DNA from 2 places in the Clostridioides sp. ZZV15-6383 genome. Region 2 is predicted to be linked to the other one. Evidence: riboswitches for the same ligand, from Rfam matches in the RefSeq annotation. Region 2 holds a riboswitch; the other holds the start of a gene.
The links. Region 2 has a riboswitch for cyclic di-GMP ahead of flgB (flagellar basal body rod protein FlgB). Riboswitches for the same ligand answer to the same signal wherever they lie in the genome.
Positions count from the first base shown of each region.

Region 1 (4,224 bases), on a different contig from region 2:
AATATTCTTACTATAGAAAAATTATCTCAAAAGTATTAATAAATACTTATTTTATATATACAGTTTAGAAAAAACTTTTAAATAGAGCTGCTACTTTCCTCTTCTTTTTCAATGAAATAAGATACAATAATAAATGGACTTAATGATAGTTTTTCTGATACTTCTATAATCTCACTAATAGTTGGATTATTTAACTTATTAAGTTCATCTAAAAAATATTTCTCCATAATATACCTCCTATCTTATTTTGATTCAATTTCTTTTTTAATAAAATATTCTGCTAATTCACATGGTTCAATGGAAAGGGCTTTTGAGAGTGATATAATTTGTTTTACTGTTGGGCTATGTACAAAATATTCCTTCTCTAGGTCAGAAATATAACTTTGGCTTATATTAGCCAATTTACTCAGCTGATTTTGAGTTAGTTTTTTTGATTTACGATTAGATTTTAACACATTTTTCATATTATTATACTGAAAAAACATATTTAAATTTGTATACATACATATTTATTTAAATATACATTAATGTTTTGTTCAACAATTAATCACCCCCTCTTACATTATATGTCGAAAAATAGAAAAATAAATAATTTTTTTAATAATATATATTTAGAAAATACTGGAAAATATTAAAAATATCATAATTCTATAGATTTAAAATGAAAATATATTGTACGTATGTAGAATAATTTATATTTTATAAAATATATAAGGTAATATGTAAAAAAAACACTGAAATATAGGTCGTACCAATATTTTTGAAGTAATTTTTTGTGCTAAAATGTAAATAAGTTAAAAGATTAATTATAGGGTAAAAGATTATTCTTAGGGGGAAATGGTATGATAGAAAAAGAACTTGAAGAAAAAATGAAAAAAGAAATGATTCATATTATAAAAATTATTCGTAATGAAAGAGTTCTTGAATTTACTTATCAATATTTAAAACGAATAGAAAAAAAAATAGCCCATTAACAGGGTTATTTTTTTATGATACCTTTAATAAGTTTTTCTATTATTTCTAAATACTCATCATCTAACTCTGGTAATAACTCAATAATATTTCTCATTTTAGATTTGTTATCAAGAGCTATATCTGAAAAAATATCTGGTAATATTTGTAGCAATAATTTTTCTTCTGATTCACTTAAATAATCTCTATCTTTATTACCAACTCCATAAAGAAGCCAGTCCTTATTTATATTAAATTTAGAACAAAAGTGGTTAACATATAATTTACTAGCCACCATACGACCGTTTTCAATATTTGCAACTACATTTCTAGTGACACCTAATATTTCTCCGAGTTGCTCTTGAGTTAGATTTTTTTCTCTTCTTATTTCAACAAATCTTGTTTTTGTATCTTTATCTATTTCGCACATAAAATCACCTCTTTAGATTATTATACCATTGAATTATGTGTTAGGCTACACAACTATTTTATTAAAGGTGTATATTATTACATTTATCTATTGAAAAAAATAATAAGCAATGGTATAATGTGTACATATACACCAATATGGCTATATAATTGTATATATACACACGCAAAGAGGTGGTTTTATGAAAGATAAAGAGAATTTAATAGCAAGAATAAAAAGTCATTTATATGAAGTAAAAGATGTAAATGATTTGGATAATATAGAAAAATTAGCATATTGGTTTCATTCATTACAAAATTCATCTACTAATAATAAAAAATCTGATGAAAAAGAGAAAACTAATGTAGATGTAAATAATTTATAGCTTAATTTGTGACACAATAAAAATTATTGTGTTAATTTTTAAAATATATTATTTATTTTAAATAAAAAAACAAAGAAGGTGATTTTTAATTGAAAAAAAATAAATTATCTGTATTAAGAGAAAAAAGTGGTCTTACAAAAACTGATGTTGCTATATTTCTAAACATGACAACATCTGGAATTACAGGAATTGAGAGGTCTACAAAAATAAGTTTAGATAAAGCTATAAAACTATCTAAAATATACGGTGTTTCTATTTATGATATCTTTAATGCGAGTAGAGAATTTATGGAAGCATAAAAACTGAATATAAGGGCAAAGCTAGAGAAATTTAGTGACGCAAAACTATAGGGACTAAGGCTAATTAGCTAAGTCAGCCAGTTGCCGAAAAGAGATTGTCTTTTTGTAACTTAATATAAAAGATGCTCTAAGGTATCTTTTTTTTAGTTTGTAATTGAATTGGCAAAAAATATGTTAACAAACTAAAAATGTCCCAAAATGTAACAAATGTAATAAAAATTAAATAACTCTATATTTATGTACTTTTTTAAGGAGGAGTAAGTTGAGAGAATTAGATAAAGAAAAAATAAGACATCTATATTTAAAAGGACATAATGCAAAAGAAATTTCAATTTTATTAAAAGTAAACTTTGAAAGTGTAAGAAAATGCATAAGTAGAAATTTTGCTCATTTGAAAGATATACATAAAAAGAATAGTGATTCTGCTGTAGATAAGGTAAAAGAACTATATTCAGAAGGGTATAATGCGAGGGAAATAGCAGATATTTTAAATAAAGAAGCAAATACAGTTAAATTATACATCTATAGAAATTGTGTGGATTTAAAAAATATACATAAAAAGAATAATGAAAAGGTAGTAGATATAGAAACAGTAAAAAGATTATATACAAAAGGATATAAAGCAAAAGAAATAGCAGACATTTTAAATAAAGAAGCAAATACAGTTAATTTATGCATCTATAGAAATTGTGTAGATTTAAAAAATATACATAAAGAAAATCGAATAATAAGAAAAGATACATTGAAATTATTAGACAGGCATAATAAGACTCATATAAGTGATAGTTCCTTTCTTAAATATAATAGACAAAGTTATGAAAATGATAGAAATGGTAATTTAAAGTTTAATGATAAAAGGGGTTTAAAACCATATGACATACCTAAAAAATATAAAAAAAAAATATATTGATATTTTTAGTATCTAATTAAAAAAGTCTCCAGGGGACTTAGAATGTGAGGGTAATATTATGATTAGAGGAGTTGTTTATTTATGCAAAGATGTTTATTGATATAATAATGAAATCTTTTTTTAAACTTATTTTCTTAGGAACACTTGGAGGGATAAATATATTTATTGTATTAAAATTTAAAGAGGCTATGTATAAGTAATTCCATAAAACTGAACCTGTATATGGAATTTATTAAATAGATTTTATATACAGGTTCAGTTTCAAATAAAATATTTTAGGAGACGGATAGTTGTCTCCTTCCCCCTCTTTTTTACAGAAAATAAGAATTTTCATATCTAATAAATTAATTAAACTTTAGTTAGGAGAGAACAATATCTTTTTAATTATACGATCTATTTTATTTTTATTTATATATGAGTAATACAAATTTTGCAATATTTTTAATATGGATTTTAGCTATAGTTTTAGTGTGTTTTGGCGACTTTGGTATCAAACATAAAAGTAAAGTAAAAATAAGTAGGGGCTGGAGAATGATTATCGTAAGTGTGATAACTTTATCTAGTATGCATTACTTTGATAAAAACTCAAGATATAATCCAGATTTTAATTTCAAAAAAGTTTATATTTGTAATGATAAAGTAAACAAATATGATATTGTAGATGATATTTTATTTTCATCTTCTTATAAAGAAATAGATGATGATAGGAATTATATAATATTTGTAAATGAAAAAAATAAAGTTATAAAATATACAGGATTAAATAAAAAGTATCAAATTTTAAATTCATCTTTAAGAATGTATTCAAAAAAAAATGCTATATTTAAATTTGAGAAATTAAGATATAAGGATAAAACAGTATATGAATTAAAATAGTATTTTTAAAATTTGAAGTTTATAAATTGAGGTAATTTTTTAGTTGATAAATTTTCTAAAAAAGGAGTCCCTTGGGGCTTCTTTTTTAGCTGTTTTAAAGATTATGAAAATAAATTGAAAGGAGTTGAAAATAATGCTTGTTGTTGTACCATTGTCTTTATTAATGATAATTTTTCTTTTAGTTATTAATGTGATTTCTGAATCAAATTTAGATACTTGTATGAGTGAAGAGGATTATTAGTAAAAGAAAGAATTAGTTTTAAGCAATAAGAAAAATATTTAGGAGGTTTTTTGTGAATAACAATATAGCAAGAAGTAAAACTAGGAAAATTGACATAGGATCATCAGGACTTATTTTAATAGGACTGAGTATTATGTTGTTTTTAATTGTTTG
Region 1 covers NZ_JAGWCV010000017.1:58,917-63,140, reverse strand. Annotated here, with positions in the region: gene KGF42_RS08615 (hypothetical protein) at 78-227, opposite strand; gene KGF42_RS08610 (helix-turn-helix domain-containing protein) at 243-485, opposite strand; gene KGF42_RS19830 (hypothetical protein) at 843-974, shown strand; gene KGF42_RS08605 (helix-turn-helix domain-containing protein) at 980-1,381, opposite strand; gene KGF42_RS08600 (hypothetical protein) at 1,563-1,745, shown strand; gene KGF42_RS08595 (helix-turn-helix transcriptional regulator) at 1,835-2,044, shown strand; cyclic di-GMP riboswitch class I at 2,049-2,133, shown strand; gene KGF42_RS08590 (hypothetical protein) at 2,307-2,954, shown strand; gene KGF42_RS08585 (hypothetical protein) at 3,486-3,830, shown strand; gene KGF42_RS08580 (hypothetical protein) at 4,124-4,224, shown strand, end outside.
Region 1: it holds a riboswitch for cyclic di-GMP, as region 2 does, so the genes downstream of both, KGF42_RS08590 (hypothetical protein) here and flgB (flagellar basal body rod protein FlgB) in region 2, are expected to answer to the same signal.

Region 2 (4,224 bases):
TCATCTAAACTATCTTCTGTATTAGTACCATTGTTATTTCCTTGGTTATTCATGTTAGCATCTACACCTTGAACATTATTTGTAGCAGATTTAGATGAATTTTTCGACCTAGTTTCCTTTATAGCAACTTTATCAGGGTCAATTTTTATTTCAGTTTTTTCAGCTGTATCAAAACTTAAATCAGCATTTACTGTGACTTTTACTTTTCCTGTGCCAAATATTGGCTCTAGCATTTCTAAAATAGATTTTTCCAGCTGTTTATTTAATGCTTGTTCAGACGCCTTATTTTTATCAACACTAATACCACTATTTATTGGTTGATTATTTGCATCAACTTCTTCATCATCTAAAATACCTTCAGATAATAAATTCATTTTGTTATCAATGACCTGAACATTTTTCTCTGGTATATTTGTAACACTTCCTGATATAAGCGCCATAACCGATTTTATTTGATTTTTCTCTAAAGTTGTTCCTGGCTTTAACATCAAATAAACTGCTGCACTTCCTGGAACAGCCTCCTTCTCAAATACTGATGACTCTCCAAATGTTATATGTACTCTAGTATCTTCCACTTGTGGAAAACTCTTGATTGTTTTTTCTATTTCACCTTGCATCATTCTTTGTTTCTTAATTTGAAACTCTTCATCAGTAAGCCCTATTGATGAACTATCATCCATTAGTGCAAATCCTTTAGAACCACCTGTAAGACTTGGTGCTAACTCCAGTCTTAACTTATCAACTTCTGTTCTAGGTACATAGATTGTACTTCCCTTTACCTTAGTATCTATCTTTCTAGATTCTAACTCTGCTGATATATCTGCAGCATCTTGAACATCTAGTTCTGAAAATAAGACTGCATACTTATTTTTACTTGCAGATATTGCTGTAAATACTAGCGCTAAACATATAGCAATAATTCCTATACCTAATGCTATCTTAGTTCCCTTTTTTAGAGAACTTATCTTTGTCCTAGATTTAGCAACTTGCTCCTTAATCTTATTTTTAAAACTGGCTATCATTGATTATTACTCCTGTTCAAAAGGCTAAATTTGTACTTTATTCATTTCTTGATATGCATCATGAATCTTATTTCTAACTTCTATTAAATATTGCATAGATAGCTGTGCTTCTTGACCTATTAACATAACTTCATGCATAGAAACATCTTCGCCTTTTATAAATTTTTCTTTCATATTGTCTGCTGTTACTTGTTGAAAATTAACTTTATCTATAGTATCTATTATTACATCTTCAAAGTTCTTCTTTTCTTCTTCATTATTAAGATTTAACGGTTTTGTTTCTCCAATCAAGTTATCTAACTTTGCACCTTGCATTAAATTGTTAATTTGTGTAATTGGCATAATTTATCCCTACTTTCCGATTTCCAAAGCTTTCGATATCATAGATTTCTGAGCATTCAATGTATCTATGTTAGAATCATATGCTCGTGAAGCTGTTATTAAATCTGTCATTTCAACCAATATATTTACATTTGGATATTCTACATATCCATTTGGCTTTGCATCTGGATGAGATGGGTCATATACTTCTTTAAGAGGTGATTTATCATCTTCAACAGATGTGACTTTAACTCCTAGCATACCTAATTTATTATCATAATTTTCTTCAAATGAAACGACTTTTCTCCTATATGCTTCTCCATTTGGACCTCTTGTAGCATTTATATTAGCTACATTGGATGATATGATATCCATTTTCAAACTTTCTGCTGTTAATCCACTAGCAGAAATTCTCATTCCACTGAACACACTCATCTTCTAATTACCTCCCACTTATTATTGATTTAGTCATTGCTATTTTTCCATTTGCAAAACTTATCAAAGCATTATATTGTAATGTTGCCATTGCTTGATTTACTTTTTCCTCTTCTATGTCTACATTATTACCATCTACTCTTAATCCTTTAGAATTATCTGTTTTTTCTTCTATTTTGGGCATGGTATCATTTAATGTTTCTTCAAAAGTTACATAGTGTCTTTTATAACCTTCAGTATTTATATTTGCTACATTATTTGCTATTGTCTGGCTTCTTAGGTTAGTTGCATCTAATCCCATTTTTATAATGTCATATGTATTCACACTCACTCCTCCTCAAAATATATTTTATCTATTTTATTTATTAATAAAAAATGAAGTTGCTATATTACAAAAAATAACTTCTTTATTTATCTAAATTAAATCCATTTCCACTAGATTAATACGGTAATATATACATTTAGTAAGAAAACTAATATCTTTCCAGTGAATCTCATTGAAAATATAAAAAAATTTTAATATGTATTTAAATATTTCTTCAGAAAGTTGCCTTTTTTTGTAAAATAGTAACTTTTTAAGATAATTTATCTTTATTTCAAGTTATAATTGGTAAAATATGTTATTATATGTACTTTCTACTGCAATAAAATAACTTTCCCATAACAAAATGACTGCCAAAAAGGCAGTCATTCCAGACTCCTCCTACGTATACAATATACTTAGGACTCTTTTTGGCAACTGGCTGACATAGCTTGTATATACAAACCTTAGTCCCTATAGCTTTGCGTCACTAGATTTCTCCAGATTTGCCTATTTAGTTTTAACTTAAGTATACAATAAATAACAAATTTTTTAAATATTTTTTTAAATATTTTTTCTATATAATTTTTTAATTTAATTTCTAATATCAATATTATTTTTAATATACTTATATTTATAACATTTAACTTATATAATGTATATATATATTAAAAATATACAAAAATTTACAATATAAAATAAATTTATTCTAAGTTCACCTTTTATGCCAATCTTATTAAAATAATCTATTCTAACATTATTTTCCAATTTAACATTTAAGCATTCATATTTCTTTTAAATTTTTCTTTCTATTCCCTCTTTCGTTGTTAAAAAACTTGTATTTTTTCACTACTTTTGATAAATTTTATTTTAGACTTGTTATATATGAATACAATTTAAAATGTCATATAAGCTAACAGAATAAAACAATAAAGGGTCAAACTTTAATTAATTTGCCCTTTTATCATTTTATATTTATCGAAATTGATAGGTTTTTAACTATTTTCCAAACCTAAATTTACCTACTTATGAATTGATTTTAATTAAATATGATTATTTAAAACATATTCTAGTATATTAGTATGTATTTTTTCACCACAACTGCCGTCTGTATTTGATAGTACACTATTTAAAGAATTTAATCTTTGATTTAGCTTATAGTCATTATTGTTTTTTACTAAGTTCATAAATTTTATTAAATCCATTCCATCTTCTCCCACTACATAATTTGAAAATATATCAAAGATTCTTGAATCATAATATTCATGTTCCATATTTATATCATAAATTAATATAGGTTTCTTTGTTTGAATATATTCTATTAATACAGAAGACCTATCTGTTATTAAAGCATGAGATAAGTTGAATGATTCATAGTAAGATACAGAGTCATCTAAAATAATATTATTTTTTGTAGATATTGAATCTAACAAAACTTTGTATCTATTAAAACATTCTGGAACTTTAGATTTTACATACTCAAGTTCTAAGGGATGTGGTCTATATATAAGACCATACTCTTGGCTATTTTCAATAATATCAAACACATTTTCAATCTCATCAATAACACCATCTTTACCATTAGGTATTTTCATTAGATTAGTTGTCCATAATAAAATGATTTTACCCTTTAATTTAGATTCATATTCTTTATTTATATTATTCTGTTTTAAATTGTAAATTAAAGAATCAAATTTCGGAGACCCAATTGTTAATATTTTATTTTTATTTATACCACTACATTCTGCTATAATTTCAAATGCAGGAGATTGCACAATAACCTTATCAAAATTTCTAGATGCTATCAATCCATAAAAATTTAAGTAAAAACTAACAGGATAAGTTCCAGATATTCCATAAGCAACATATACAAGCATATTAGTATATCGTTTCAAGTTATAAGAAAAATAATTACTATCTACCATAGTCGCATTGTTACAGTCATCATATTGATTATGAACATATATTATATCAGGCTTTTCCTTAGATAAATCAAAATCATCATAATGTATTATTGGAACATCTTCAGGAAAATCATTACCTTCATATGCATATATTTGAGTTATACCATTAGGCGTATCAATTAACTTGTAATAAGGTATGGGAACTACATAGCAGTCACACTTCTCATCCAAAACCGCAGAT
Region 2 covers NZ_JAGWCV010000039.1:27,331-31,554, forward strand. Annotated here, with positions in the region: gene fliF (flagellar basal-body MS-ring/collar protein FliF) at 1-1,022, opposite strand, end outside; gene fliE (flagellar hook-basal body complex protein FliE) at 1,047-1,364, opposite strand; gene flgC (flagellar basal body rod protein FlgC) at 1,374-1,778, opposite strand; gene flgB (flagellar basal body rod protein FlgB) at 1,786-2,103, opposite strand; cyclic di-GMP riboswitch class I at 2,510-2,600, opposite strand; gene KGF42_RS13705 (CDP-glycerol glycerophosphotransferase family protein) at 3,123-4,224, opposite strand, start outside.